Regions from separate parts of the Mycolicibacterium confluentis genome, predicted to be linked through region 3. Evidence: predicted binding sites of a transcription regulator. Region 3 holds the regulator's gene; each other region holds the start of a gene.
The links. The regulator LexA, encoded in region 3, represses DNA repair genes until DNA is damaged. The targets are predictions, from matches to a motif close to CGAACANNTGTTCG.
Positions count from the first base shown of each region.

Region 1: the regulator LexA is predicted to act here: its motif matches at 6,374-6,387, upstream of G6N34_RS12285 (HNH endonuclease signature motif containing protein).
Region 2: the regulator LexA is predicted to act here: its motif matches at 7,397-7,410, upstream of G6N34_RS03415 (HNH endonuclease signature motif containing protein).

Region 1 is NZ_AP022612.1:2,643,087-2,653,562, reverse strand. Features, by position in the region: gene rarD (EamA family transporter RarD) at 1-249, shown strand, start outside; gene G6N34_RS12305 (hypothetical protein) at 145-501, opposite strand; gene G6N34_RS12300 (SecDF P1 head subdomain-containing protein) at 590-1,198, shown strand; gene dnaE (DNA polymerase III subunit alpha) at 1,314-4,853, shown strand; gene G6N34_RS12290 (MFS transporter) at 4,861-6,030, shown strand; gene G6N34_RS12285 (HNH endonuclease signature motif containing protein) at 6,414-7,946, shown strand; gene G6N34_RS12280 (LLM class oxidoreductase) at 8,014-8,670, opposite strand; gene G6N34_RS12275 (hypothetical protein) at 8,786-9,016, opposite strand; gene G6N34_RS12270 (nitroreductase family deazaflavin-dependent oxidoreductase) at 9,098-9,535, shown strand; gene ilvA (threonine ammonia-lyase IlvA) at 9,586-10,476, shown strand, end outside.
Region 2 is NZ_AP022612.1:729,422-739,897, forward strand. Features, by position in the region: gene G6N34_RS03385 (universal stress protein) at 1-366, shown strand, start outside; gene G6N34_RS03390 (hypothetical protein) at 442-642, shown strand; gene G6N34_RS03395 (acyl-CoA dehydrogenase) at 820-2,655, shown strand; gene G6N34_RS03400 (osmoprotectant NAGGN system M42 family peptidase) at 2,961-4,172, shown strand; gene G6N34_RS03405 (hypothetical protein) at 4,276-4,704, shown strand; gene G6N34_RS03410 (class II glutamine amidotransferase) at 4,747-5,604, opposite strand; gene G6N34_RS03415 (HNH endonuclease signature motif containing protein) at 6,017-7,393, opposite strand; gene G6N34_RS03420 (hypothetical protein) at 7,537-7,758, shown strand; gene G6N34_RS03425 (cytochrome P450 family protein) at 8,029-9,270, shown strand; gene G6N34_RS03430 (hypothetical protein) at 9,452-9,625, shown strand; gene G6N34_RS28240 (methyltransferase) at 9,558-9,737, shown strand; gene G6N34_RS28245 (methyltransferase) at 9,685-9,918, shown strand; gene G6N34_RS03440 (MmyB family transcriptional regulator) at 10,200-10,476, opposite strand, start outside.
Region 3 is NZ_AP022612.1:2,976,527-2,987,002, reverse strand. Features, by position in the region: gene G6N34_RS13865 (acyl-CoA dehydrogenase family protein) at 1-1,061, shown strand, start outside; gene G6N34_RS13860 (sunset domain-containing protein) at 1,264-3,534, shown strand; gene lexA (transcriptional repressor LexA) at 3,553-4,251, opposite strand; gene G6N34_RS13850 (LysM peptidoglycan-binding domain-containing protein) at 4,526-5,032, shown strand; gene nrdR (transcriptional regulator NrdR) at 5,169-5,627, shown strand; gene G6N34_RS13840 (PhzF family protein) at 5,658-6,353, opposite strand; gene G6N34_RS13835 (alpha/beta fold hydrolase) at 6,409-7,431, opposite strand; gene G6N34_RS13830 (proteasome assembly chaperone family protein) at 7,490-8,467, opposite strand; gene sthA (Si-specific NAD(P)(+) transhydrogenase) at 8,641-10,056, opposite strand; gene G6N34_RS13820 (DUF4192 domain-containing protein) at 10,225-10,476, shown strand, end outside.

The DNA.
Region 1 (10,476 bases), 330 kb from region 3:
TTGAATCCCGCCATGCAGATGACGTGGGGTGTGGTGGTCGGACACGAACCCATGCCGACCGCCCGCTGGGTCGGCTTCGCCCTGATCTGGGTGGCCCTGGCGGTGTTCACCACCGACGCCGTCCGGCGTGCCCGCCGCGCGCCGTCAGTCGTGGAGCCTGCGCAGATAACCGTCGTCGAGCACCAGGGAGTAGCCGAGTTCGTCGGTGAGGGTGACTCGCAGGGGACTCCACGTGATGGTGACCGCTGAGAGGAACGGGTCGGGCAGGTACAGGTTGCGGGCGGGATTGCGCGCGCTGTGCACCTCGACCGTGCGACGTTCCTCACGCAGCAGCGGAATGGCCGACAGCACTCGGCGTTCGACGCAGTATTCGGCGAGCGGCGCGGGGCCACACGAACGCTCCACGACTTCTCCGGTGCGGAGGTCGAGCGCGGTCCGCAGCACCCCGATTCCGGCGACGGCGAGGGTGACGGCGAAGAGTCCCGCCCAGAGCAGCTTCATGCTGAGTTATTGTCCGGCAGCGACCATGGTGTGCTCGGCACCAGATTTTCGTCAGCCCACGGGCGGTGCGAATGCGAAAGGTGAACAGATGACGGACCCAGCGGGCCGCGAGGCGGCACGCAATCGCCGCAGGCGCTGGATTGCGGTGACCGCGGCACTGGTCGGGCTGACCATGATCGTGCCCCTCTCAGCCGCGCTGATCCAGCAGGGATTCGGCTCACCGGAGTCCGCCTCGGGTTCTGAGGTCGCCGCGGTGCCCACGCCTGCCGGGCCGTCGATCAAACCGCTGACCGTGCGTCCGGTGGTCAAGGCCGTGATGACCACACCTGAGGAGTGTCCGCAGGGGATGGTGGGTCCGCCGACCGAGACCGTGCAGTTGTGTGACATCGAGAAGACGGCGCTGTTCACACTCAGTGCCGAGGCGGTGCAGCTTCAACTGACCCAGGCCGAGGCGCTGTTGTCGCCGCTGAACAACTCCTACTACGTGCAGGTCGCCCTGACACCGGAGTCGGCGCAGACGTTCTCCGACTTCACCGCGGCCAACATCGGCAAGCAGGTCGCGTTCGTGCGCGGCGGGGTCGTCGTGTCGGCTCCGTCGATCGGCCAGCGCCTCGACGGTGACACGCTCCAGCTGTCCGGTGAGATGACCGCCGAGGAGTCCGAGGGGATGGCGCGCCTGCTGCGCGACGAGGCCTGAAAACCGCGTCTCGGACCCGCCCGGCGACGACACGCCGGGCGGCACGCCGAGACACCCAGCACCGTCCGCGAGTCACCCGGGCGGTGTCGGATGGGGGTTCTAGACTGACGGGCCTATGGGTAATCGCGGCTTTGTTCACCTGCACAACCACACCGAGTATTCGATGCTGGACGGTGCCGCCAAGATCAAGCCCATGCTGGCCGAGGCCACCCGCCTGGAGATGTCGGCCATCGGCATGACCGACCACGGCAACATGTTCGGCGCCAGCCAGTTCTACAACGAGGCCAAGAGCGCCGGCATCACGCCGATCATCGGGGTCGAGGCCTACATCGCGCCCGCGTCGCGGTTCGACACCCGCCGCATCACGTGGGGCGACCCCAGCCAGAAGGCCGACGACGTGTCGGCCAGCGGCGCCTATCTGCACATGACGATGGTCGCGCAGAACGCGACCGGTCTGCGCAACCTGTTCAAGCTGTCGTCGCTCGCGTCGTTCGAGGGCCAGCTCGGCAAGTGGCCCCGCATGGACGCCGAGATCATCGCCGAGAATGCCGAGGGCATCATCGCCACCACGGGATGCCCCTCCGGTGAGGTGCAGACCCGGCTCCGACTGGGCCATACGCAGGAGGCCCTGGAGGCCGCCGCCAAGTGGCGGGAGATCTTCGGCCCGGAGAACTTCTTCCTCGAACTGATGGACCATGGGCTGTCCATTGAGCGGCGGGTTCGTGAAGGGCTGCTCGAGATCGGCCGCAAGCTCGGCATTCCGCCGCTGGCCACCAACGACTGCCACTACGTCACACGTGAGCATTCGCACAACCACGAGGCGCTGCTGTGCATCCAGACCGGCAAGACGCTCTCGGATCCCAACCGATTCAAGTTCGACGGTGACGGCTACTACCTGAAGTCCGCCGCCGAGATGCGGGCGATCTGGGACGACGAGGTGCCGGGTGCGTGTGACTCCACGCTGCTGATCGCCGAGCGCGTCACGCCGTACGACGAGGTGTGGGCGCCCGTCGACCGGATGCCGATCTTCCCCGTGCCGGAGGGCCACGACCAGGGGTCGTGGCTGCGGCATGAGGTGCGTGCGGGCCTGCAGCGGCGGTTCCCCGACAATGTGCCGCAGGAGTACACCGATCGGGCTGAGTACGAGATCGACGTCATCTGCGGCAAGGGCTTCCCGGCGTACTTCCTGATCGTCGCCGACCTGATCAACTACGCGAAGTCCATCGACATCCGGGTGGGCCCGGGCCGTGGTTCGGCTGCGGGATCACTCGTGGCGTACGCACTGGGCATCACCAACATCGACCCGATTCCGCACGGCCTGCTCTTCGAGCGCTTCCTCAACCCCGAACGCCCGTCCGCGCCCGATATCGACATCGACTTCGACGACCGTCGTCGCGGCGAGATGGTGCGGTATGCCGCCGAGAAGTGGGGCAGTGACCGGGTCGCACAGGTCATCACCTTCGGCACCATCAAGACCAAAGCGGCTCTGAAGGATTCGGCCCGCGTGCACTACGGGCAGCCTGGCTTCGCGATCGCCGACCGGATCACCAAGGCACTGCCCCCGCCGATCATGGCGAAGGACATTCCGCTGTCGGGCATCACCGACCCGAACCACGAGCGGTACAAGGAGGCCGCCGAGGTCCGCGGTCTGATCGACACCGATCCGGATGTCCGGACCATCTACGAGACCGCGCGCGGCCTGGAGGGTCTGGTGCGCAACGCGGGCGTGCACGCCTGCGCGGTCATCATGAGCTCCGAACCGCTGATCGACGCGATCCCGTTGTGGAAGCGTCCCCAGGACGGCGCGATCATCACCGGGTGGGACTACCCGTCGTGTGAGGCCATCGGCCTGCTGAAGATGGACTTCCTGGGCCTGCGAAACCTCACGATCATGGGGGACGCGCTCGAGAACATCAAGGCCAACCGCGGCATTGAACTCGACCTGGACGCAGTGCCGTTCGACGATCCGGCGACCTACGAACTGCTCTCCCGCGGTGACACCCTCGGCGTGTTCCAGCTGGACGGCGGGCCGATGCGTGACCTGCTGCGCCGAATGCAGCCCACCGAGTTCAACGACATCGTCGCGGTGCTGGCGCTGTACCGGCCCGGTCCGATGGGCATGAACGCCCACAACGACTACGCCGACCGCAAGAACGGCCGGCAGCCGATCAAGCCGATCCATCCTGAGCTCGAAGAACCGCTCAAGGACATCCTGTCGGAGACCTACGGCCTGATCGTCTACCAAGAGCAGATCATGTTCATCGCCCAGAAGGTCGCCTCCTACACCATGGGTAAGGCCGATGCGCTTCGAAAGGCCATGGGCAAGAAGAAGCTTGAGGTGCTGGAGGCCGAGTACAAGGGTTTCTACGAGGGCATGACCGCCAACGGCTTCTCCGAGAAGGCCGTCAAGGCGCTGTGGGACACGATCCTCCCGTTCGCCGGATACGCGTTCAACAAGTCGCACGCGGCGGGCTACGGCCTGGTGTCGTATTGGACGGCGTACCTGAAGGCCAACTACCCCTCGGAGTACATGGCCGGCCTGTTGACGTCCGTCGGTGACGACAAGGACAAAGCCGCGGTCTACCTGTCCGACTGCCGTCGCCTCGGCATCACCGTGCTGCCGCCCGACGTCAACGAGTCGGTGCAGAACTTCGCCTCGGTCGGTGAGGACATCCGGTTCGGCCTCGGCGCGGTCCGCAACGTGGGCGCCAACGTCGTGGCCTCGCTGATCGAAACCCGAAAGCAGAAGGGCAATTTCACCGACTTCTCGGACTACCTGAACAAGATCGACGTCGCGGCCTGCAACAAGAAGGTCACCGAGTCGCTGATCAAGGCGGGCGCGTTCGATTCGCTCAAGCACGCACGCAAGGGTTTGTTCCTGGTGCACACCGACGCCGTCGACTCGGTGCTGGGCACCAAGAAGGCCGAGGCCATGGGCCAGTTCGACCTCTTCGGCGGCGCTGACGAGAGCGGCGGCACGGATTCGGTTTTCACCATCAAGGTGCCCGACGAGGAGTGGGACGACAAGCACAAACTCGCGCTGGAGCGCGAGATGCTCGGCCTCTATGTGTCGGGGCATCCCCTCGATGGAGTCGCGCACCTGCTGGCCAACCAGGTCGACACCCAGATCCCGGCCATCCTCGACGGCGACGTCGCCCACGACGCCCAGGTGCAGGTCGGTGGCATCCTCGCCTCGGTCAACCGGCGCGTGAACAAGAACGGACTCCCTTGGGCCTCAGCGCAACTCGAGGACCTCAGTGGTGGTATCGAGGTGCTGTTCTTCCCACAGACCTATTCGGTGTACGGCGCGGACGTGGCGGACGACACCGTGGTGATCCTCAAGGCCAAGGTGGCCGTGCGCGATGACCGTCGCTCGCTGATCGTGCACGACCTCGTGGTGCCCGACTTCTCCAGCGCCCAGCCCGACCGTCCGCTGGCGGTCAGCCTGCCCACCCGGCAGTGCACCATGGACAAGGTCACCGCGCTCAAGCAGGTGCTGGCCCGGCATCCCGGGACCTCACAGGTGCACCTGCGGTTGATCAGCGGTGAGCGCATCACCACGCTGGAGTTGGACCAGTCCCTGCGTGTTACGCCGTCCTCGGCGCTGATGGGTGATCTGAAGGCCCTGCTGGGCCCGGGCTGCCTCGGCGGTTAGCCGCCCGATGCTGAGTGCGTGGCGGTTCGTCGCCACCTTCGGTGTCGTGAGCCTGCTGGCCGACGTCGTCTACGAGGGCGCCCGGTCGATCACCGGTCCTCTGCTGGCATCGCTGGGCGCGACGGCCGCGGTCGTCGGCCTCATCAGCGGTGTGGGGGAGGCCGCCGCGCTGATCCTGCGCCTGGCGTCGGGGCCGTTGACCGACCGCACGGGCCGATTCTGGGCGTGGGCCATAGGGGGTTACCTGCTCACGGTGTGCACCGTGCCGTTCCTTGGGATCGCGGGCGTGTTGTGGGTGGCCGGTGCGCTGATCATCGCCGAGCGTGTCGGTAAGGCCGTGCGCAGTCCTGCCAAGGACACGCTGCTCTCGCATGCCGCCGCGGTCACCGGACGGGGTCGCGGGTTCGCGGTGCACAAGGCGCTCGACCAGGTTGGGGCGCTGGCCGGGCCGCTCGCGGTGGCAGGCCTGCTGGTGGTGTTCGGCGGGGCGTACGGGCCGACGATGGCGTTGCTGGCGATTCCGGGCGTGGCGGCGATCGCCCTGCTGCTGTGGCTGCGCGCCCGTGTCCCGGAACCGGCCCGCTATGAGGCTGCGGCGTCAGGCGTGGACGTCGAATCATCTCCCGCACCACGGTTTTCGTCGTCATTCTGGGTGTATTCGGGGTTCTCGGCGGCGACCATGCTGGGGTTCACCACGTTCGCGGTGCTGTCCTTTCACCAGGTCTCGCGCGGCATAGTCAGCGCGGGGTGGGTTCCGGTCATCTACGCCGCGGCGATGGCGGCCGCAGCGGTGGCGGCACTCATTACGGGGTGGACCTATGACCGGGTCGGGGGCCGGGTGCTGGCGGTGTTGCCCCTGTTGGCCGCCGCCGTGCCTGCATTGGGGTTCAGCACCGACCTGCGGCTGGTGATCGCCGGTGCGGTGGCGTGGGGCGCCGCGGTCGGAATCCAGGATTCGACACTGCGCGCGGTGGTCGCCGATCTGGTGCCGTCACCGAGGCGGGCCACGGCCTACGGCGTTTACGCCGCGGTGGTCGGTACGGCTCTGGCCGGCGGCGGGGTGCTGACGGGTCTGTTGTACCAGCGGTCGGTGACTGCGGTGGTGATCGCGGTGGTACTCATTCAGGCCGTGGCTCTGACGGCGTTGCCGTGGGTGTTGCGCGCTGGGCGTCGCTGATTCTCGTTCTGGATCGTGGACGTCGTGCGGCGTCATCCCCGTGGCATAGGCCGTCGACTGTCGAGGCGTGACTCAAGACCCGCTGGGCTTCGGTTCCGTACGCATAGTCGCCCTTGGGCCACTGGCAGTGGCACTCAGCTGGTAATGGACCCTCAGCGCTGGCGGTAGGCGCTAGCAGTCAGCCCTGGCAGTACCAAACCCCCTCTCGCTCAACGGTTCAAGCGTTCTTCGGGTAGCGGCCCACCGGTCATCCAGGCTCTCTCACGCGATTTATCCACAGTTGGCGTTTCATCCCCAGGGTGGCGCTCTTGTGGTGGTGATTTGTCGGCACCGTCTGGACAATCGAACGTATGTGCGATTCAGGGTTTGATCCGGATGACGACGTGGCTGTCGTCTCCGCGATCAGTGGTTTCGCACGGGCGGAGGCTGCTGCCGCGGCGGGTCGGTTGGCTGCGATCCATGCGTTGATGGAGTTGCGGGTCGTTGATGAGGACGAGCGCGCCCTGTGGGCTTGTGACACCTGGGATGCCTGCGCGGCCGAAATCGGCGCCGCGTTGAACATCAGCGGCCGCAAAGCCTCCGGTCAGATGCACATGGCCCAAGCCCTGCACACCCGCCTGCCTCGGGTCTTCACGCTGCTGCAGGCCGGGACGATCACCGCGCGCACCGCCTCGACCATCTGCTGGCGCACCCGCATGGTGATCGACGACGAACCGATGGCGGCCATCGACGGTGAGCTCGCCCTTGCGGCCAGGCGGTGGGGCGTGATGTCGGATGCCCAGTTGGATCAGGCGATCGACAAAGTGCTCGCCGAATACGATCCCGATGCCCTGGACGCCTTCGAAGCCGCCGCCCGGGGTCGGGATGTGCAGTTCGGCAAGCCCGAGGACGAAACCGGGACCTGCTCGATGTGGGGACGGCTCCTCAAGACCGACGCTGCACTGATCAAGAAACGTTTCGCCGAGCTCACCCGCCACCTGTGTGCCGATGACCCGCGAAACGCCGGCGAACGCCGTTCCGATGCCATAGGGGCGATAGCTGCCGAGTCCGGACCCCTGACGTGCCGCTGCGGCAATCCGGAGTGCGTCGGCGCCAAGGTGACGCCGAGCCGCAGTGCGGCGGTGATTTATGTGCTGGCCGATGAACGGGCGATCACCGCTGCCCGCAACAACATTGCCGCGGCCAAGACGGCCACAAAGACGCCCACAGGCTCGAATGCCGGCACCGAGGTCGAGTCACCAGCCGGCGGCCAGGCTGGTTCCCCGGCAGCCGACACCTCCGCAACGCCGCCGGCACCACCCGAAATCCCCATAGCGCCGTCCGCGCCGTCCCGGCGGCCTGCGGCGGTGTTGCAGGGCGGCGGCATCGTGCCCCAGCCGTTACTGGAAGAGCTGTTGATCAACGGTGCCCCCGTCAAACCGATGAGACCCCCACCCACCGACCCCGAACCCGGCTACCGCCCCTCAGCGGCGTTGGCGGCGTTCGTCCGCAACCGGGACATGTTCTGCCGATTTCCCGGCTGCACCACCCCGGCGCAGTTCTGCGACATCGACCATGCGATCGCCTACCCAACCGGTCCGACACACCCGTCGAACCTTCGCTGCCTGTGCCGAAAGAACCACCTGCTCAAGACATTCTGGACCGGAGAGCAGGGCTGGTCGGACGTTCAGCACCCCGACGGCACCATCGTCTGGACTGCACCGACCGGCCACACCTACACCACCCACCCCGGCAGCCGCATCGTGTTCCCACACTGGGACACCACCACCGCACCACTGTCGGAAGCAACCCAGCCGACGCAGACACCCGCACCGACGAGCAACCGCGGACTGCAGATGCCCCGCCGCAGACGTCCCCGTGCAGTCGAGGAGGCTCAACGCATCAAAAGTCAACGCGCGCGGAGAGACACGAGCTGATTTGCGGTGAATGAGGATGAATCAGTTCGCCCCGTCAGCAATTCGGTGACGGGTGCGAGTGAGCGGGTCAGCCCGCCTGCGAGAACAGTCGCGCCCAGCTGTCAGGCACACGCTGCAGGCCGAGGTGGCCGCGCAGCGTGGTGTGGCTGTACTCGTGCCGGAAGATTCCACGCGCACGCAGAAGGGGGACCACGTGATCGACGAAAAGCTCCAATCCGGAGGGGAACACGTCGGGCATGAGGTTGAAGCCGTCCACGGCACCGGAGCGGAACCATTCCTCGATGGTGTCGGCGAGCTGTTCGGGAGTGCCGATGACAAGACGATGCCAGTCCATCACGCGGTCGAGAATCTCTCGGACCGTGAGGTTCTCGCGACGGGCCAGCTTGACGACGATATTGCGGGCTCCTTGCGAGCCGGTGATGGACTCCGCGCCCTCGAGCAGCCAACGGGGGAGCGGGCTGTCCAAGTCCAGCTCGTCCGGATCGACGCTCAGTTGATCGGCCAAGGCCCTGCCGAACGCCCCGCTGGCCTTGTCGCCGAGCACGGCGTCGTCGTCCCACGAGTCCCAGAGCGCGCGGACGACCTCGACGAACTCCGCGGCACGCCGGTACCGGTCGGCCCGGCTGGGCGGCTCCTCGGCGGGCCCGTGCCCGTGGCCGAAGTTGTTCCACGCGTACGGATCAAAGCTGGTCACGACATTCCACGCGGCGCGGCCCCGGCTCACGTGGCGTGGCCGTCTCGATCATCCGCGCACTCCCTCGACTCCCGGTGGGACCTCGAGATGCTCGCAGACCCCTAGGGGCCGGACAGGGTTGTGCTCACTCTGATGTGATCGAGGGTCAGCGCGTGCGATGCGCGACGCCGAAACCCACCCATACGACGGTGGCCACAGCCGCGCCGGTCAGGACGCCGGCGCCCATGCTGGCCGTCATCAGGCCAACGACACCGAAGACCACCGCGGCCACGATCAGCGCGAACACCTTGTAGGCGGGCCAGGGCACACCGGCGATCGTCACCTCCCGCGATGCGGGGTGGGCGACGGCTGAGCGGAACTGCTCGGCGGTGGTCATGAGGTCCACGATAGCTCTCAGAAAAGTTTTCGGTCAACCGAAACCCCGGATCCGGCGCATCGATTTCGCTAGCCTGGCTACATGCCACTTACAGGGGATTACGCACCCAGCACCTCGGACTGGGCTCGCGAGAACGCCGAGGAGTACATGAAGTCCGGCGGCACGAAGGGCACCGAACTCAACGGTAAGGCCGTGGTGCTGCTGACCACTGTCGGCGCCAAGACCGGCAAGATTCGCAAGACCCCGCTGATGCGGGTCGAACACGACGGTGAGTACGCCGTCGTCGCCTCCCTCGGCGGTGCTCCCAAGCATCCCGTCTGGTACTTCAACATCAAGGCGAATCCGCTGGTCGAACTGCAGGATGGCACCAGCTCAGGCGACTACGAGGCCCGCGAGGTGTTCGGCGACGAGAAGGCGGTGTGGTGGGAACGGGCCGTTGCGGCCTGGCCCGACTACGCCGAGTATCAGAAGAAGACGGATCGCCAGATACCGGTGTTTGTGCTCACACCCGTGAGCTGACGTGCGGTAAAGATTTCTGTTGCCAAAAGCCCACGTGGCACCATATAGCGGTGTCCACTGAACTGAGCCAGAAGCATCGGGTGTCGCCGCTGACCGCGGCAGACGTCGAGGCGGCCGCTCAGCGAATTTCGGGCGTCGTCTCACCGACCCCGCTGCAGTTCAGTGACCGGCTGTCCCAGCTCACTGGCGGACTGGTCTACCTCAAACGCGAGGACCTGCAGGTCGTACGGTCCTACAAGGTGCGCGGCGCCTACAACCTGCTGATGCAGTTGACGCCGGAGGAGATCGCGGCGGGTGTGGTGTGTTCGTCGGCCGGTAACCACGCGCAGGGTTTTGCACTGGCATGCCGGTCCATGGGTATCCACGGGCGCGTCTACGTCCCCGGGAAGACGCCCAAGCAGAAGCGGGACCGGATCCTCTACCACGGCGGCGACTGGATCGAGCTGATCGTCGGTGGCAAGACGTACGACTTGGCGGCCGAGGCCGCGCTCGACGACGTCGCGCGCACCGGCGCCACCCTGGTGCCGCCCTACAACGACCCCCGCACCATGGCCGGGCAGGGCACGATCGCGGTCGAGATCCTCGATCAGCTCGATGGTGAGCCCGATCAGGTGGTCGTGCCCGTCGGCGGCGGCGGGTGCATCAGCGGTATCGCGAGCTATCTCGCCGAACGCACAAACTCGACGTCGGTGCTGGGGGTGGAGCCTGCCGGAGCCGCATCGCTGATGGCCGCCCTGGCCGTGGGGGAGCCGGTCACCCTCGACGAGGTCGATCAGTTCGTTGACGGCGCCGCGGTCGCGCGGATCGGCGCAGTGCCTTTCGAAGCACTGGCCGCGGCCGGCGACATGGTGTCGGTCACCACGGTCGACGAGGGTGCGGTGTGCACCGCGATGCTGGATCTGTACCAGAACGAGGGCATCATCGCCGAGCCCGCAGGCGCG
Region 2 (10,476 bases), 2.2 Mb from region 3:
TCGGTGAGCCTGCGCATCGCGTCCTTCACCGTGCGACCGGTGGCCATGTTGGCCGGATCCATCGAAACGTCGGCCGAAGGCCTCGTCGTCGACCAGTGGGCTCGGCGGACGCAGGAGAACATCGCCGCCCAGTTGCAGACGGTGCGTTCGGGCGTCGGGGTCCTCGCGGCCGAGGTGGTGATCGGGGCCGGGGTGACGTGGCGTGACGCGGTCGAGGACGTGGAGTGGAATGCCGGGGACGTCCTGGTGCTCGGCTCGGGGGCGGCAGGTCCGGCCGCCCAGGTGTTCCTGGGCTCGGCCGCGGCGAGGATCCTCCGTCATGCGCCGGTGCCGACGATGATCGTGCCGCGGCGTACGGCAGGCTGAACCGCTCAGTGACCCAAAAAGGACGGCGCGGCCGTTACGCCCTCCCCGGGGCAGCCATCGTGTCACGCTCGCGGTATGTCATTTCGAGTGAAGTTCGAACGCAGCGAACAGCCGGGGGAGTACGGCAACGACGACACCTACGAGTTCCTCGACAACGGTGTCCTCAGGCTGTCGTTCAGTGAACCGGCGCAGTGGGACGAGTACTACGCACCGCACGCCTGGTATCAGGTCGTCGCCGAGGAGAAACACCGACCGGGTGCCACGGGCGGGTCATGACGTCGTAGTCACCTCCAGTCTCCAGCCGGACTCCCACGCCACATCGTGGGTGGGCGTCCGGGCGGCCCACGCAGCCGGGCGGCCCGCTCGCGGGCCCGTCCATTTCGCGGTTACTGACGGGTACACAGGACTAGGCTTCGGTTCGCAGATGGCGTATCCGCAGGTGAGGCGACGATCATGGGTCACTACAAGAGCAACGTGCGTGATCTCGAGTTCAACCTCTTCGAGGTGCTCGACCTGGAGAAGGTGCTGGCCACCGGGGAGTTTGGGGACCTCGACGGGCCGACGGTCCGCGAGATGCTTGCTGAGGCGGCGCACCTGGCCGAGGGACCGCTGGCCGAGTCGTTCGCCGAAGGCGATCGGCATCCGCCGACGTTCGATCCCGATACTCACATCGTCACGCTCCCCGAGGCGTTCAAGACCTCGTTCCGCGCGTGGCAGCAGGGTGAGTGGTTCCGCATCGGACTGTTGGAAGGGGTCGGCGGCGTCCCAGCGCCGGCCATGGTGGCGTGGGCCATCAACGAGCTTCCCCTGGGCGCACAGCCGGCCGCGTTCATGTACATGGCAGGGCCTGTCCTGGCCAACATTCTCTACCAGATCGGCAACGAGCAGCAGAAGCGTTGGGCCGCAATGGCCGCCGAACGCAACTGGGGCGCCACGATGGTGCTCACCGAACCCGACGCAGGTTCGGACGTGGGCGCCGGGCGCACCAAGGCGGTTGAACAGCCCGACGGCACTTGGCATCTCGACGGTGTGAAGCGCTTCATCACTTCAGGTGACTCTGACGACCTGTTCGAGAACATCATGCACGTGGTGCTGGCCCGTCCCGAGGGCGCTGGGCCCGGCACCAAGGGGCTGAGCCTGTTCTTCGTCCCCAAGTACCTGCCGGATCCCGAGACCGGCGAACCCGGTGAGCGCAACGGTGTGTTCGTCACCGGGCTTGAGCACAAGATGGGGCTCAAGGTGTCCGCGACGTGTGAGTTGACCTTCGGTCAGCACGGCACTCCTGCGGTCGGGTATCTGGTCGGTGACGTGCACAACGGCATCGCGCAGATGTTCAAAGTCATCGAGTACGCGCGAATGATGGTGGGCACCAAGGCCATCGCAACGCTGTCGACCGGCTACCTGAATGCACTCGAGTACGCCAAGACCCGGGTGCAGGGCGCCGACATGACGCAGATGACGGACAAGACGGCGCCGCGGGTCACCATCCTGCACCACCCCGACGTGCGTCGGGCACTGCTGGTGCAGAAGTCCTACGCCGAGGGTCTGCGGGCGCTCTACCTGTACACCGCGGCCCACCAGGACGAGGCGGCCGCTGCCATCGTCTCGGGTGCGGACGCGGACATGGCCCACCGCGTGAACGACCTGCTGCTGCCGATCGTGAAGGGCGTCGGGTCCGAGCGCGCTTACCAGTGCCTCACGGAGTCGCTGCAGACCTTCGGAGGGTCGGGGTTCCTGCAGGACTACCCGATCGAGCAGTACATCCGCGATGCCAAGATCGATTCGCTGTATGAGGGCACCACGGCGATTCAGGCGCAGGACTTCATCTTCCGCAAGATCGCCCGTGACCAGGGGGGAGCGCTGGCTCACGTCTCGGGCCAGATCCAAGGCTTCCTGGATCGCGAATCGGCCCGGCCTGAGCTCGCCAGGGGGCGGGAACTGCTGACTGTCGCGTTCGGCGATCTGCAGGCGATGGTGGCCGCGATGACCGGTTATCTGATGGGTTCCCAACAGGATTCCCGTCAGCTCTACCGGCTGGGGCTTGAGTCGGTGCGCTTCCTGCTGGCCGTCGGCGATGTGCTCATCGGGTGGCTGCTGCTGTACCAGGCGGAGGTTGCCCTCGACGCGCTGGACGCGGGGCCGTCGGAGAAGGATCGCGCGTACTACACCGGCAAGGTCACCACGGCGACGTTCTTCGCGGAGTCGGTGCTCCCACGGCTGAGTTCGGACCGCACGGTCGTCGAGTCGGTCAGCCTCGATGCGATGGACCTGCCCGAGGAGTCGTTCTAGCCGCACGCGCTCCGCCGTGACCCGGCCCTTCAGTCGGCGACGAAGTCACGGTCACCGATCTCGACGGGTGCGTGGACGGTGGACTGACCGGCCGCGAGGTCGAAGCCCGCCGCGGCGGTGTCCGCGACAGAAAGTCTTGCGGCCACATGAAATCGGAACTTCCGAAGGGATCAGCCGAAACGTCACCAGGAACTGCCACGAACCCCGACCCGCCGCCGTTAGGCTCGGACTCGGGGTCCTCGTTCCCCGGCGCAACCGGCGACCCATGGCTGACTCGATGGGCTCCCGGTCGCAGAGGAGACGTCATGCTCGGAGACGCGGACATGTCCGAAGCCGACAGCACCTGGATGGTCGACACCCTGCTCAGACTGCTGCAGACACCGAGCCCGACGGGGCGCACCGACGCGGTGATGAAGCTCATTGGCGAGGTGTTCGAGGGGTTCGGCCTCTCGTTCTCGCTGACCCGGCGCGGCGCGTTGATCGCCGAATACCCCGGGCGATCGGCGACCACCGACCGAGCGCTGGTGGTCCACGCGGACACCACCGGCTGCATGGTCCGAGGGCTCAAGGACAACGGCCGCCTCGAGGTGATTCCCGTCGGCACCTTCTCGGCGCGCTTCGCCGCCGGCGCCCGGGTGCGGATCCTCAGCGAGGACACCGACGCGTTCATCACCGGAACGATCATGCCGCTCAAGGCAAGCGGTCACGCCTTCGGCGACGAGGTCGACACTCAGCCCACCGACTGGGACCACGTCGAAGTCCGTGTCGACCGCAGGGTGTCCTGCCGTGAAGACCTGACCCGACTGGGCATCCGAATCGGTGACTACGCGCCGCTGATGGCCAACCCCGTGCTGACCGAGGACGGATACATCGTCTCGCGCCACCTCGACGACAAGGCGGGCGTCGCCGTCGTCCTCGCGCTGCTCAAGCATCTCACCGACAATGCGGTGGAACTGCCGCACCGCACCGCGATCATGGTCACCATCGCCGAAGAGGTCGGGTACGGCGCGAGCACCGGTCTTCCGCCGGACATCGCCGAGATGATCTCGGTGGACAACGCGGTGTGCGCGCCCACGCAGAACTCCCGGGAGGACGCCGTGACGGTCCCGATGTCGGATCTGCACGGTCCCTACGACTATCACCTGACCCGGAACCTGTGCCGCCTCGCCGACCACCATCACATTCCGTACACCCGGGACGTGTTCCGCTACTACCGCTCCGATGTGGCGGCGGCCATCGAAGCCGGCGCCAACACCCGGGCCGCGCTGGTGGGCTTCGGTGTCGATGGCAGCCATGGCTGGGAGCGGACCCACATCGAGTCGATGCGGGCGACGTACAGCCTGTTGCGCGCGTGGATCCAGTCGCCGCTGACCTTCGCCGAGTGGGATGCGCACCCGTCGGGTGCCGGTGACCTGGAGGAATTCCCGTCGTCGCAGCAACCCGCGCCCCGCGAGATGTGGGTTCCGCTGTCGCGCAACGTGACCCCTGATCACCGCACCGGAGGGCGGCAGGATTGAAACGTCATTGTTTCGTGTGTGGTCCGGGCCCGTTCGACAGTGCCACGCTGGAGCGGTAGCGGCTCCGCTCATCAGAGCCGACAGTCTGAGTCAGGAGCACCGCATGGCCGACAACCGTCTGAGCGAAAAATTCGATGCACTCGCTGAAAGGACAAAGGAATCAGCGAGCAGACTCAAGGCCTCCGCGGGCCATGAGAAGGCAGAACTGAAGGCGGACGCCGCCGCGGCGCGCGAACGTGCCGCGTCGGCCGCGGAGCACGTCAAGGAGAAGGCCGACGACACCGGAGAAAGGATCTCGTCGCAGTGGGTAGAACTCCGCAGCCAATGGAAGGCCCACATCGACAAGGTGCGGTCAAACATCGCGCAGAAGAAGGAGGAACACGACGCGAAGGCCGCCGAACGGCACGCAGAGGACGCTGAGGCGTACGCTCTGGCCGCCATCTGGTTCGCCGACAGTGCCGTCGAGGAGGCCGCGGCGGCCTGCCTCGACGCTGCCACCGCTCGTGCGGAGGCTGACGCGCTCAATTCCTGACGACGGTCTGCCCGGCGATGGGCAATGCTGTCGACGCCTGCGTCAGGCTGGCGGGTGTTGTGACTGCACCATGTTGGGACTGAGGTCGGACATCGTGAGCTGGTGCACCGGTGGGTCGGGCAGGACCGTGCGACGGGTGATCGTCAGATCGGCGGCCACATGGACCAGCTCGCCGGACTCCATCAGCTGCCACCGTCCGTCGTCCATCGGTTCGGTGGCGAAGATTGCCGAGGGTGCGTCGTGCAGGTGCGCACTGCCCGCCGTTATTCGTGTGCTGCGCATGGCGAATTCGCCGTGACCGCCGGCGGTCCGGTCAAGCAGGTAAAGCTCGTGGGTGTCGGGATAGCGCAGCGCCCACAGATCAGTCACGGTGGCCAGCAGCACGTTGACCGCATAGATCGGGACGTTCTCCCGCAGCCAGTGCAGTGCCTCCACCAACCCGGCGCCGACATCGCCGCCGTGCCCCCTGATGGACGCTGTGATCAGCGCGAAGACCCGCTCGGAATCGGTGTCTCCCCGGACGAGGTCGGCGGCACCGAGTTGGGTGAGCCGGGCGTCGAGGATGTCCAGTCCTTCCACGATGCCGTTGTGCGCGAAGATCCGATTGTCCTGAAGGAACGGATGGGTGTTCGCCTCCGCGGTGGCTCCGGTGGTGGCGTAGCGGACGTGGGCGATGAACGTCGTCCCCGTCATCTCACGGGCCTCGGCCGCGAAGGCGAGGTCGCGCCATGCGGCGATCGGCTGCTTGCGAACCACGGGGGTGCCGTCGGCCTCGAACACGCCCAGACCGGTCCCGTCGGGATTGCGCCTACTCTGCGCGGACAGGCTGTCTGGGGCATCGAGCAGCCAGAACGTCGCGGTGACGGGGTGGCCGGCGTGCAACCCGAACAGGCGGCACATCAGGTCACCACCCAGCTTCGCGCGACGCGCGGGCGTGCGGACTGGTCATGGGTCTGTCTTACACCGGCGTACTCGGGGGCGTGGAGATTCGGCTGCAAGGTCATCGGGACCGTTTCCCCGCCGCGGCTGAGGCTGCTCGGCCGCGATCGGGGCGGTTGGTGCTCTGCATATCCGGGTCCGGCCCGCTTCCGGTGTTGCTGCACGGGGGTTCGGCTCATCGGCCCCCGGACTGTTCTGTCGGCGGTGTTGGTTCTCTGTCGGCGGTGTTGGTCCCCCGCCGGCTGGGGTCGCGTCCGCTGTCCTCCCGCAACCGGGGCCGGGGCCGCGTGCGCCGTCCTCCCGCAACCAGCGTCGAGGCCGGCTCCACGGCCACCTGGCAACCGGGGCCGGGGCCGCGTTCGTTCCCCTCCCGTCAGCCGGGGTCGGGTCCGCTGTCCTCGGTGTCGGGTGGTGCGAGGAGGTTTTCCGGGTGGTGGTAGTCATTCACCCGGGGGCCGCCGTTGTCGAGGTGCGGTGGTGGAATCCATTCGCAGCGGCCGTCATCCCGAATCCGCGTGGTCCACTTTTCGGGTTCGGGTCCGACTTTGCGGTTGTCGGTCCCGCAGGCCAGGGTGAGTTCGTTGACGTTGGTTTCGCCACCCTCGATCCAGTCTTGGGCGGCGTGGTGGACTTGGCATTGGTAGAACGAGGCGGTGCATCCGGGGGCGCTGCAGCCGCGTTCTTTGCCGAACAGGACCAGGCGTTGGGCTGGGGTGGCGATCCGTTTGGCCCGCCCCAGATACAGGGCTTGGCCGTCGTCGTCGAACACCGAGAGGTAGTGGAAGGCGTGGCTGGCCATGCGGATCAGGTCTCGCATGGGCAGCAGGGATCCGCCTCCGGTGATCCCGAAGCCCGCGCCTGATTGGAGTTCTTTCAAGGTGGTGGTGACGACGACGGTGACGGGTAGGCCGTTGAGTTTCCCGAGTTTCTTCGAGGCCAGGATCATTCGGCCGCTGGCGACGAGGGCGTCGTGCTGGCGTTGAGCTTTGGTGCGCTGATCGGCTTTGATCTGTTCCTGGGTGGGCCGTCCTGATAGGCAGGGGTTTTCGTCGTCGGGGTTGCACATGCCGGGCGCGGCCTTTGTTGCCATCACCGGTTCCCACACTGCCCATGCCTCCGGGGTGAGGTGTCCACTGACTCGGATGAGCCCGTCAGGTCCCTGTTTGCCGAAGGTGAGGCCGCGGCGGCGTTGGATGTCGGCGTCGTTGAAGGAGCCGTCGGGGTCGAGCCAGAGCAGCATCCGGTTCAACGCCGCGCGGAAGTCGGGCACACCCAGCGTCGAGGCGTGAACAGCGGCCAGGGATTCGGCCGCCACGCGCGCGCTGAGATCGACGTGGTCGGGCAGTGTCTTGAGAAACTCGCGAACACTCTTCACATGCGCGGGCCCCACCCGGCCTTCGGCCACCTGTGCGGCGACGTTGGGCAGCACCGGTTCCAACGGTTCCCCGGTCATGGCGCGGCGGGGACTCAGCACTGCGGCGTCGGCGACGCGTTGGCGGGCCTCTTCGGCTGGGATCCGCAGGCGGTGGGTCAGGACTTTGGTGACCTTGTCGCCGCCGAGTGCCTCCGGGCCGAGTTCCTCCAAGTGGGTGATGAGTTTGTGGTCGACGGCCGCGTCGGCCCAGCTGACTTTCTGTAGGCGTTCCATCACCGTGAGCACCTGCAGTGCGGAGAGGTCATCGACGGTCGCGGTGGCGAGGCGGGCGTGCACGGACTCCAACTCTGAGAGGAGATCCGCCACGGAAGTCATACCCGAACACTAGTTCGAAGCACTGACAAAAATCGCTGGCGCGTTGACTCATCAGGCATGCGCGCGTAGGCCCAAGTGATGGGGTTGACGCTGGCTGTGCGCAGGGCCGTGGTGGAGGCGACCGCACACGCCATGGCGCCAAGGTGTCCAAGAAACACGACACCGCCGCAACCCCATTTCACCGCGCAATCGGCCACCCAACCGTGGCGGTGCAGCACAAAGTGGCCCTGGCCCAGAACTCCTCCCTGATCAATCCCGCAGCCACCCAGCGCCAGGTCCAAGCGCTGGCCGCCCAACTGCTCAAACTGGCCACAAGTAGGGCCGATCCCGTCTCTCAAGCCCAGGTCAACAAGCGTGCATCTTGACGTGTGGCAACAGGGCGGAAACGTGAAAGGTAAAACCCAAGGGGCAGAGAAAAATTCAAGTTTCTGAGTGGCTGAAGTGACATGCGCGCCGACCCCAGTCCCGAAGCATTAAGAAGGCGAACGGGGTCACGATAGTTGACCGGATCGCCTGACAACGAACCTCGCAGTGGCACCCCCGAGGCTAGGAACAGGTCACCCTGGTTATGCGCGCATACGGCCGACACCCTGGTTTGGGTACGTTCCGATCCCGACCGAGGCAGGTCCGAAAACATGCTGACTCTTGACAACTCATTCATCCAGGACCCGCATGTGGTCTACGAGCGGTTGCGCCGGCAGGGCCCTGCTGAGCCGGTGTTGATGTGGGGTGGGGCCCGGGTCTGGATGGTGACGCGATATGAGGAGGCCCGCGCCCTGCTTGCAGACCCGAGGCTCAAGAAGGACGGGCCGACTGCAACCCGGCTGCTCCCGCCCCACTTGGACCGCTCGATCGGGTCGGTTCTGGGCGACAACATGCTGTTCAAGGATCCCCCGGACCATACTCGTCTTCGCCGCTTCGTCTCCGCGGCGTTCACCACCCACTCGGTCAAACGCCTGCGGCCGGCCATCGTGCGGATCGCCGACGACCTGCTCGACGACATCGACCTCCAGGGCGACGTCGACCTCATGCGCGCCTATGCCCAACCACTCCCGGTCCGCGTGATCGGCGAACTGCTCGGCGTGCCTCCCGGCGCGCAGGACGCATTCATGTCGCTCGTCGTTCCGATCTTCACCAGCACCGACCAGGATGAGCTGCGCACTGCGCGTACCGGATTGACCGCACTGCTGCGGACAATCGTCGCGGCAAAACGCAGCGCCCCACACGGCGACGTTCTGAGCAGTTTGGTCCATCAGCGGGATAACGGTGACCGACTGTCGGAGGGGGAACTGCTGGGCACCGCGTTCCTGCTCATCATCGCGGGATACGACACCACGGTGAACCTGATCGGCAACGGCGTCCTGACCCTGTTGCGGAACCCGGACCAGCTGCGGGCTGTGCGCGCCGACCGAACCCTGCTGCCGGTCGCCGTGGAGGAGATTCTGCGCTACGAGAGTCCACTCAACACCGCCACAGTACGTCTCACCTCCGAACCGATACCCCTGGGCGACATCGTAATTCCGGCAAATGAGGTGGTGTTGATCGGTCTGCTCGGCGCCAATCGCGATGAGCTCCGCTTCGCAGACCCCCACCTGTTCGACGTGTCGCGGCCGGACAACCGGCACCTCGCGTTCGGACACGGCATCCACCACTGCCTGGGTGCGCCGCTGGCCAGGATGGAGGGCGAGATCGCGCTCGACCGAATGTTGTCCCGCTACGACGACATCCGGCTGGCGTCCACCAGCTCTCTCACGTACCGTCCGAGCACGTTGATGCGAGGCCTGCAGGAGCTGCCGGTCACCGTGCGGGCCACGAATCCCAGGCCGGTCACTGACGCGGATCGCGGCCAGATGATGGGCATGGTCACCGGACTCTAGGTGGCCCAGATTGTTTGTGCCGCTGCGACGTTCAACCTGGCCGACCGCTTGAATGCAGGCATTGACACCCCCGATGCGGTTGCCGAACTAGAGTCCATCGATCGGGGCGCCACTGGACGTCTGTTCCGTGCCTCTGTGTCACCTGGTTTGATGACGTCCTCCGACGGTGTGAATCGCGAAGGTGGTCAACACCGACGGCGTGCACCAGGCCTTGGACATCGGCGGTGCGGACGGCGAACTGATGCGGGCGAACCATGCCCTGCGCGGTGGCGTCTTCGATCTGCCGCATGTCGTGCCCGACGCGCAGGGGCTGCTCGCCGGGACGGGTTGCAGGACCGCCCATCCCGCCCGCTGACCTGTACGTACTCAAGTACGTTCTGCACGACTGGGACGAGGACACGAGCATACGCATCCCTGAAGAACTGCCGTGCGTCGCTGCGGGACGCTGGACGCATCATCGTCGTTGATCACGCTGTCGGAGAACTGGGTGATCCGGGTCTGGCGCCGATAACGAACATGCTCGTCATGACGGGTGGGCGGGAACGCGACATCGCTGAGTCCGACGCTCTCTTCGAGTCGGCGGGACTTCGCCGTACCGCCGTCGGCCGAGTCGGCGCATTCGCGGTCATCGAGACCGTAGCGATCTGACGGCCGCCGGGGCTGCCCCGAAACTGCCTGCACGGCTGGTCCTCTCGCCAATCCACAGCCTGCACCGCAGTTTCGGGGCTCTCTCATGTCCGTGGGTGGCTGGATTGGTGCTGGTAGTTTTTCGCCCTGGTTGCCTAATCGGCGGGCTGTGACCATGAAGTGGTGCCGAAAAGAATGAACTCTGGCGACGAAATAGTTTGGCGCTCAATCATTTCCATGATTTCCACGACCACGTTGGTGGCGGTGGCGATGACCTTTCTGGCGATGTCGGTGTGACGGACTCAGGCCAGATCCCTCAGCCGGTTGAGCCCGTCCACCGACGGGGTGCCCGGCTGGGCCCAGTAGACCACCATGGTGTTCTGGGTTCCGCGCAGTGTCAGATGCAGGAAGTACAGGTCGAGCGGGCCGGCGATGGGGTGATTGAGCAGCAGCAGTCCGCTGGCGTGGCCCTTGACGTCGTACTCTGCCCACAGGGCGCGGAACCGTTCACTGCTGGTGTTCAGTTGGTCGATCAGGATGGCCCGATTGCACCTAGGAGAAACACTGCCTGCTCCCCGG
Region 3 (10,476 bases):
ACCACGAGCAGTGGGAGAAGGACAAGATCGTCGACCGAGGTGCGTGGCTCGAGGCCGGCAAGCAGGGCTTCCTCGGCATGGCGGTGCCGGAGGAGTACGGCGGCGGCGGCAACGATGACTTCCGCTACAACGCGGTGATCGCCGAGGAGAACACGCGCGGCCGCTTCAGCGGACTGGGCTTCGCGCTGCACAACGACGTCGTGGCGCCGTACCTGCTGCGCCTGTGCACCGAGGAGCAGAAGCAGCGTTGGCTGCCCGGGTTCTGCTCCGGCGAACTGATCACCGCGATCGCCATGACCGAACCGGGCACCGGAAGCGACCTGCAGGGCATCAAGACCCGCGCCGTCAAGCAGGGCGATCACTACATCCTCAACGGCTCGAAGACCTTCATCACCAACGGCATCCTGTCCGACCTGGTGATCGTCGTCGCTCAGACTGACCCCGAGAAGGGCGCGCTGGGCTTCTCGCTGCTGATGGTGGAGCGCGGCATGGAGGGCTTCGAGCGCGGTCGCCACCTCGACAAGGTCGGCCTGGAGGCCCAGGACACCGCCGAGCTGTCCTTCACCGACGTCAAGGTGCCCGTCGAGAATCTCCTCGGCGAGGAGGGACAGGGCTTCGTCTACCTGATGCAGAACCTGCCCCAGGAGCGCATGACGATCGCGATCTCGGCCGCCGCAGCCATGGAGGCGGTTCTCGAGGAGACCATCCAGTACTGCAAGGAGCGCAAGGCGTTCGGCAAGCCGATCGGCAGCTTCCAGAACAGCCGGTTCGTGCTGGCCGAGCTGGCCACCGAGACCACCGCGGTGCGCATCATGATCGACGAGTTCCTCAAGATGCACACCAAGGCGCACCTGTCGGCCGAGCAGGCCGCGATGGCCAAGTGGTACGCCACCGAGGCGCAGGTCAAGCTCATCGACCGCTGCCTGCAGTTGCACGGTGGCTACGGCTACATGCGCGAGTACAACGTTGCCCGCGCCTGGTTGGACGCCCGTGTGCAGACCATCTTCGGCGGCACCACCGAGATCATGAAAGAGATCATCGGGCGCAGCCTGGGCGTCTGATCCGGCGCTCTTTCAAGAGCGAAGAGAATAACCGTCCCGTATCGAAACCGTGCTTTCGGGTCCCGGATGCATGTTATTTACGTTACGTATGGGTATTCTGTGCCGGATGAGGTTGGCCCGTCTTCGACTGTGCCCTGAATTCGGGCTGGTCCTCGCAGGCTGACGATGCAGATGGCAGGGTCGGAAAGCGCGGGGTGAGTCGATGACACGGCAGTGGAAACGATTCGGGGGAATCGGTCGAACGGCGTTGGGAATTGTTCTCGCTGCCGCCGCGGTCGCGCTTTTTGCGCCGACTGCGCATGCGTCACCGGAAAGTGACGCCACGGACGCGATCAATGCGGCGTTCGACGCCGCCGGTGGAGACGCGTCGACCCTGGGCCCGCGGGATGGCGGTGTCTATGCCGTGGGCCCGGGTTTCGGGCAGAACTTTGCCGGTGGGGCGATCTTCTTCTCGCCAGCAACCGGTGCGCGAATCATGCACGGCGCCATCCTGGAGAAGTACCGCGACCTCGGCGGACCCGCGGACAGTGATCTGGGCTTCCCGAACATCGATGAGGGTCCGGGCCGGATCAGCCCGGAGAGCCGTAACAGCACGTTCAGCGCCGCTGACAACCCCGTGATCTTCTGGACGCCGGAGACCGGCGCCTGGGTGGTGCGCGGTGCGATCAATGCCGCGTGGGACAAGCTCGGTGGCTCGGCTGGCGTCCTCGGTGTCCCCATCGCCGACGAGACGTACACCGGCGACGTCATCTCGCAGCGGTTCACCGGTGGTCAACTGTCGTTCGACACCGGCACCAAGGTCTTCACGACCGAACCGGCCGACCTTGCCGGACAGCTTGTCGGCCTTGAGATCCCGTCCGACGCGGCGTCGGCGATCGCGACCGCCTGGCGTGCCGCCGGCGGGTCCTCAGGACCGCTCGGGGTCAAGGCCGGGGAGCAGTACGCCATCGGAGACGCTGGGGCCGGACAGAACTTCTCCGGCGGCAAGGTGTTCTACAGCCCGGAGACGGGCGCCCATGCCGTTTCGGGGGACATCCTGGCCAAGTACGAGTCGGCCGGTGGTCCCACCGGAGACTTCGGTCTTCCGGCCGGCGGTGAGGCCGACGGCGGGGTGCCGGACAGCCGGATCCAGGTCTTCTCCGCGCCGGACAATCCGACGATCTTCTGGACGCGGGAACACGGTGCTGTCATCGTGCGCGGCGCCATGAAGGCCGCGTGGGACAAGCTGGGCGGCGCCACGGGTGCGCTCGGCGTCCCCACTGGGGATCAGAACACCGAGGGCGGGATTGTCACGCAGAAGTTCAGCGGTGGCGAGCTCTCGTGGAACAGTCAGGACAACACCTTCACCTCCGATCCCGCGAACCTGGCGCAGTCGCTGGGCGGGCTCGAGATACCGGACGCACCCGTGCCGAGCGCCCCGCCCGCGGCCCCCGAAGGTGAGACGGACAGCGGAATCACCTGGCAGAGCTGGTGGCTGTGGTGGATCATCCCGGTCGCCCTGCTGCTGCTGGGTTCGGTGTACGCCTTGGTCGCGATGCGCAGGCGCCGGTCCGCGCAGCACGCCGACTACGACGACGAGGACGACGACGAGGACGAGGGCCCCGACGCCGGGTACGAGCCCGGCTACGACTCGGGGTACGAGCCCACGTACGAGAAGAGGTTCGGCGAGGCCCGCGACGACGAGAACGGTTGGTCGCGCCGCACGGACTTCGGCGAGCACGACGACGACGCCTACCTGCCGCCGGTGTCGCGGCCTGCGTGGGGCGAAGAGACCACGTCGCTGCCCCGCCTTGCACCACAGGCCGACGACGACGACGGTCTGTTCACTCATCGCGGCGCCCACGAGTCGGCCGACGCGGTCGAGGACGACGAGGACGATCTCGACGCCGACACCGCTCCGACCCGGGTCATCAATGTTGGTGACGATCAGGCCGGACGCCACGCCGCACACGATGTGGGCGACCAGTCCTGGTCCTCGCAGCCGGACGACGACGACGACTACCTGCCGGGTCCGGGCTCGCTGTTCGCGCCCGTCTACGGCGCGGCGCCGCCGCCCGCGCGCAGCTTCGAGGCGCCGCCCAGCCGGTACGTGTCGCAATACGAGCAGGACTATCAGCAGGACGTCAACGCCGGCTACCAGGAACCGGAACGCGGCTACCAGGAACCGGAACGCGGCTACCGGGAATCGGACTACGAGGAGCCGGACTACGGCGACCAGGGCCAGCGCGACGAGGACGCCGTGGTCGTGTCGGGCGAGGCCGAGGACGAACATGCGGAGGTGGCCGCACCGCCGGCCATCCATCTGCCGCTCGACGACCCGCATACGGCGCCAGAGGGCTATCCCGTGAAGGGCAGCATGCGAACGGGGCGCTACCACGTACCGGGATCACCCGGCTACGACGAGACGGTCGCCGAGATCTGGTTCGCCAGCCCGGAATTGGCTGAGGCGAACGGGTTCAGCCGCGCCGACTGACCGCGTTCAGACCGCGGCTCAGATCTTGCGGATGACGGTCACGACCTTGCCGAGAATGGCCGCGTCGTTGCCCGGGATCGGGTCGAACGCCGGGTTGTGGGGCATCAACCACACCTGACCCGCGGTGCGCTTGAAGGTCTTGACCGTGGCTTCGCCGTCGATCATCGCGGCCACGATGTCACCGTTGTCGGCGACATTCTGCTGGCGTATGACGACCCAGTCGCCGTCGCAGATCGCGGCGTCGATCATGGACTCGCCGACCACCTTCAGCAGGAACAGCGAACCCTCGCCGACGAGTTCACGCGGCAGCGGGAAGACATCCTCGACAGCCTCCTCGGCGAGGATGGGGCCGCCAGCCGCGATCCGTCCCAGCACGGGCACGAACGTGGGTTCCGGCAGGGCGTCGGATCCGGCCACGTCGGTCGCCACGGCGTGCGCAACATCATCAGCGCCACGGACGTCCACCGCGCGGGGGCGGTTCGGGTCACGGCGCAGATAGCCCTTGCGCTCAAGGGTGCGCAGTTGGTGGGCCACCGACGAGGTCGACGTCAGGCCCACCGCGTCGCCGATCTCGCGGATGCTCGGGGGATAGCCCCGTGTGGTCACCGAGGCCCGGATGACCTCGAGGATGGTCCGCTGCCGCTCGGTGAGAGCAGGGTCGAGCGCGCCTTCGCGACTGGTCGCGGGTGAACTGCTGCCGTTCTCGGTGTCAGCCATGCGTTCGAATGTAGTCCCGCAGGGGGCAAGAATCAAACATGTGTTCGAGGCGTGTCGCCATCTGTCCTGCTGGTGCCCCTGTGGCCGGTGATGTTGGTGTGGCGAGGACTCGTCGCGGCGGCCTGGAGCGATTTTTTGTCGGAGGCCCGTTCTATCGTTCGGCTACGGTTCGATCACATGTTCGGTTTCAGACTTCTAGTCGAACACATGATCGATTATATTCGAACACAGGAGCGAACGCATGGACCGCCCGCAGCGACCGAAAGGACCGGACATGACCCACACCAGCGTGTACCCGAGGACCGCATCGGCCTTCTGTGAAGACAGGTGGCCCGCCCCCCGGACGTCCCCGGGCGTCGACGCACCGCGGCGCCCTCGGAGCGGCAGCGGCGTCGCGGGACGGCCCGCACCGGCGCGACCGGCGGCCATCGCGCCGCGCTACCGCGGTACCGGAGTGCGGGTGTCGCGCGCTCCCCATGCCCGCACGCCCGGGCGCCGGATCACGCCGTTGACCCTGGTGGGCCTGGCCTTCACGGCCGCGCTGATCACGATGTGGCTCGGCGTGGTCGCGCAGTTCGGTGAGGCCGCGCACGCCTCGGCCCCGGTTCCGGATCGACTGGCAGTGGTGCAGGTCCGGTCGGGGGAGACGCTGGCCCACGTGGCCGCCCGGGTGGCGCCGGATGCCCCGGTGAACAGCGTGGTGGACCGCATCCGTGAACTCAACGAGCTCGAGTCCGGGGCGCTGGACGCCGGCCAGACGCTGATCGCGCCGGTCGCCTGACAGCCGTACGTTCGAATTCAGGTGGCGGACAGTCATGATCGTCGTGGACTTCGGTGCCCTGGCCGCTGAGCGGCGCACCCAGGTAGTCTCTGAGTCGTTGGGGTCATCCCACAGGCGGCACGACGAAGGAGCGGGCATGCACTGTCCTTTCTGCCGGAATCCTGACTCGCGTGTCGTGGACTCCCGGGAGACGGACGAAGGCCAGGCCATCCGTCGGCGCCGTTCCTGTCCGGAGTGTGGGCGCAGATTCACCACTGTCGAGACGGCCGTGCTCGCCGTCGTGAAACGCAGCGGGGTCACTGAACCGTTCAGTCGGGAGAAGGTGATCAGCGGCGTGCGCCGGGCCTGTCAGGGGCGCCAGGTGGACGATGACGCGCTCAACCTGCTCGCCCAGCAGGTCGAGGACGCGGTCCGGGCCGCAGGTCCTGAAGTTCCGAGCAACGAGGTTGGTCTCGCGATTCTGGGGCCGCTGCGGGAACTCGACGAGGTCGCCTACCTCAGGTTCGCCTCGGTGTACCGGTCTTTCACCTCGGCCGACGACTTCGAACGCGAAATCGAGGCCCTGCGTCAGCACCGCGGGGTCTCCGCGGGTTGACCCTGGCGTTCCTGCTGTCCTGGGGCAGTTTCAGTCGACGCGCCGAATGCCGTCGTTGACGGCGGCGCCGGCAACCTGCACCCAGCCCTCGGGCGACCACGTTGTCTCGATGCGCGAACCCTGGCCCTGCGTGATGCGCAGGTCCCGGCTGAGGTAGTCGGTGATGCGCACCGCCGCAGCGCCAGTGGCCTCGTCCTCGACGATGCCCAGATGTGGCGCGAACATCCGGGAGCGGATCTCCCCGGCATCCCGGTCGGTCCACGTCCACAGATAGTGCTCGACGTCGTCGGTGTAGTCGGCGGGATCGGCCGCCATCAGTTCGTCGACCGAGTCCAGATCATGGATCGCGAACTCAGGCGCCCATTCGGAGCGTGCGCTGATTGAGGTGAGCCTGTCAGGGCCGACGTCGTAGTTGACCTGAACGATCCCGGCTGCGGTCTGCAGCGTGTGCACGGGTGTCCCGATCTCCTTGAGCCACCACGATGCACCCACGGTCGGGTGGCCCGCGAACGGCAATTCGGTTGTCGGCGTGAAGATCTGCACCTGTGCCGTCGCCGCGCCGGCAGCCGGGATGTGGACGTAAATGGTTTCGCTGTAACCTAATTCAGCGGCAAGGGCCTGCCGGTCCTCGGGCGCGACGGTCCTCGCGTCGACCACGCCGAGTGGGTTGCCGTAGTTGCCGTCTGAGTCGGTGAACACCCGAAGCACCGTGACGTCGATACCCATGTCCCGACTGTACTGGGCAGTGACGCGGATTTGGTCTGGATCCTCGGCGACGGTCTCAGGTCGCCGAACGCTCGTCGTGACCCATCGCGTCGAGGACTGCGACCTTGGTGTCGGACGTGCCGGTGAGGGTGGATTCGGTGATCCCGGACCGCAGGAGTTCCCGCAGTGCGGCCTGGTCGTATTCGGCCGGTGCGGTGGTGTCGATGAAGCGCTCGACGACCTCGACGAAGCGGTCGGGGTCGTCGTGGAACGGAAAGTGGCCTGAGCGTGGGAAGATCTCGAGTTGTGAGCCGGGCATGGCGGCGTGCGCCATGCGGGCATGGGCCACCGGGATGACGACATCCTGGTCACCCCAGATGAGTTGCACAGGAACCGATTCCGTCAAATAACACCGGTCGAGCATCGTCACCACCTGGCCACGCCAGTCAACAACGGCACGCAGGGTGCGGGTGAAGGCCGACGATGCGGTCGGTTCGGGCAGGTCGCGCAGGATGCGCAGCACATCGGGCAGGTCGCGCCCGACACGAGTGGATCCGAGCACCGCGCCCGCGGCCTTGCCGAATGCCTGCAGCGCGGGCAGCACCATCGGCAGTCGCAGCAGTCCCAGCGCCTCGCCGCCCAACGGCAGGGAGGCCATCCGCAGCGCCACGTTGACGTCCTTGGTCACACCGCCTGCCCCGACCAGGATGAGACGCTCCAACAACTGCGGGAACTGATAGGCGAACTGCATGGCGACTCCGCCGCCGAGGGAATGACCGATGACCGTGACGCGCTCGATGTCGAGCACGCTGAGTAGGTCGCGCATGCCGTTGGCGTAGGCCGCCACCGAATAGTCGGCTCGCGGCTTGTCGGACTGCCCGTGGCCCAGGAGGTCGGGCGCGATCACCGTGAATCGTTGGGCGAGCTTGGCGTGCACGGTGTCCCACGTCGTCGAGTTGTCGCCGATGCCATGGATCAGCAGCAGGGCGGGACCCGTTCCGGCGATCCGGAACGCCCGCCGGTAGCCGTGGATCGTGCGGTATTCGAGCGTGGGGGAGAGCTCGCGCACCGACCGGAGGTTCGGCTTCTGTGGGCTCATAACGCCAACCTCGTCGTCGGGCCCGGTGGGGCGTTGTCTCTACGGCCCGCCGTCGTGTTTACAGCGTGCCGTCGTCGTCCCGGAACGGATCCCGATTCTTCTCACCCGCCTGCTGGGCGAGGAAGCGCTCGAACTCAGCTCCGAGTTCGTCCCCGCTTGGCAGGTCCTCGTCGTGAGCCAGCAAAGATCGATTCTCTTGGGCGGCGACGAAAGCATCGTACTGACGCTCCAGCGCGCTCACCACTTGAGCGACCTCCGCACTGGCCTCGACCTGTTCATCGATTTTGGTGCGGACGTCGGCCGCCGCCGCCGTGAGCGCCGCGGTGGGCAGGTCAAGCGACGCGCTGCGGGCAACTTCCTCGAGCAGCGCCTGCGCTGCGGCCGGGTAGTCGGTCTGCGCCAGGTAGTGCGGCACGTGGACCGTGAACCCGACGACTTCGTGGCCGTGCTGGGCGAGGCGGTACTCGAGCAGGCTTGAGGCGCTTCCGGGCACCTGGACCTCGCCGACCCAGGGCGTGTGCTCGGTGATCAGATCGCCGTTGTTGCTGTGCGCGGTCATCGTGATCGGCCGGGTGTGCGGCACCGCCATCGGAATGGCGCCCAGCCCGATGGTGCGCCGCACGTCGAGGCGTTCGGCGAGAAGTCGGACCGCAGTGATGAACCGCTCCCACTTGAGATCGGGCTCCAGTCCCGCCAACAGCAGGAATGGCGTCCCGGACTCGTCGTGCAGCGCGAACAGCGAGAGTTCGGGATCCTCGTAGTCGGAGAAGTGATCGGTCTTGAACGTCATCAGCGGGCGGCGCGACCGGTAGTCGAGAAGTTCGTCGATCGCAAACGACGCCACGAGTTCGGTGTCGAGGTGATCCTTGAGGTGCTTGGCCGCCAGCCGAATCGCGTGGCCCGCATCGGAGAAGCCCTCAAGGGCGTGGATCAGCACCGGCCCCTGGCCCTCGTTGTTGACCAGTTGCGGCGCGGGGAACTCCAACTCGTACATACCGGTCTGCTCGGGTTGGTTCGGACCTGGTACGTGCGCCATTGTTCGCCTCCTCGTCACTGCCTGAACGCTGCGTGGTCATTCAGGGTTCAAGTGTCCCTCACATTGTCGGACGTGCCAGCGGCGGCACGGCCTCACAGCGGTGCAACGCCTCCGCTGGTGGCGAAAATCCCTGGTCGGGCGTAATTTCGCCCACCGATGAATAGGAGGTGACGTCAACTCCGGTACAACTGCAGGGCCCGCAGCTTGTTCATCACATCCAACGCGGCGACCTTGTACGCCTCGGAGAAGGTCGGGTAGTTGAAGACCGCGTCGACGAGGTACTCGATCGTCCCGCCGCATCCCATGACGGCCTGGCCGATGTGCACCATCTCCGTCGCGTTCGTGCCGAAGATGTGCACGCCGAGCAGTCGCAGGTCGTCGGTGGACACCAGCAGCTTGAGCATGCCGTAGGAGTCGCCGGCGATCTGCCCGCGCGCGAGTTCGCGATACCGGGAGACACCGACCTCATAAGGCACGGCGTTCCTCGTCAGGTCCACCTCCGTGGCGCCCACGTAGGACACCTCGGGAATGGAGTAGATGCCGATCGGCTGCAGTTCCATCATGCCTTTGGTCGGTTCGCCGAATGCGTGATACGCCGCGAGCCTGCCCTGTTCCATCGACGTCGCGGCCAGTGCGGGGAATCCGATGACGTCGCCGACGGCGTAGATGTGGTCGACCTTGGTGGTGAAGTTGTCGTCGACGTGGATCCGCCCGCGCGCGTCGGCCTCCAGGCCCGCCTTGGCGAGGTCGAGGTGATCGGTCTGCCCCTGTCGGCCCGCCGAGTACATGACGGTCTCGGCCGGAATCTGCTTACCGCTGGCCAATGTCGTGACGGTGCCCGCGGCCCCGACGTCGACCGCGGTGACCTCCTCGCCGAATCGGAACGTCACGGCGAGGTCCCGCAGGTGGAAGCGCAGGGCCTCGATGATCTCCGGATCGCAGAACTCGAGCATCGAATTCCGCTTCTCCACGACGGTGACCTTGGTGCCGAGGGCGGCGAACATCGAGGCGTACTCGATGCCGATGACCCCGGCGCCGACCACGACCATCGACGTCGGCAGCGTCTTGAGGTCCAGGATGCCGTCAGAGTCCAGGACCCGGTGCTCGTCGAACTCCACACCGGCCGGGCGTGCCGGCTTGGTGCCGGTGGCCAGGACGATGTATCGGCCGCGGACCGTGATCCGCTCGGCGCGGCTGGGATCGTCGACGGAGATCGTGTGCTCGTCTTCGAATCGGCCGTGCCCCGTGTACAACTCGACGCGGTTGCGCAGCAGCTGTGAGCGCACCACCTCGATCTCCTTGCCGATCACGTGCTGGGTGCGGGCCAGCAGGTCGGCCGGGGTGATCTTCTCCTTGACCCGGTAGCTCGCGCCGTAGAGCTCACGCTGGGTCATGCCCGTCAGGTAGACGACGGCCTCGCGGAGTGTCTTCGACGGGATCGTGCCGGTGTTGACGCACACGCCGCCGAGCATCGTGCCGCGCTCGACGACGGCCACAGACTTGCCGAGTTTGGCCGCGGCGATGGCGGCGCGCTGCCCACCCGGTCCCGAACCGATGACGACGAGGTCGTACTCCTGCATCGAGCCCATACCCGCGTGTTTACGCCGGGAAATGGCGTCGAACGTGCCGGCGACGTCAACTCCGCGTGAACATTTCGCACCCGCCCGGTGTCCACAGTTGCGAGTTCGTCCACAGGTCACCTCCGATCCGCCGCCGTTGGACGCGTGCTGACGGTGTCCATTGGGACGGTCGAGCACATGACACCTCGCCGCGACTTCAACCTCACCCATCCCGGTTCGCTGATCGCCGCCATTCCGGCGGTGCTCGGCTTCGTCCCCGAACGCTCGCTGGTCATCGTCGGCATCGACCGCGGAGAGATGGGCGCCGTGCTGCGCATCGACCTCTCCGACGCACTCGCAGGCGGAGTGGGCCACCTCGTGGAGGTCGTGGCCTCCAGCGGGGCTGATGCGGCCATCGCGGTCATCGTGGACGACGCGGGGTCGGACTGC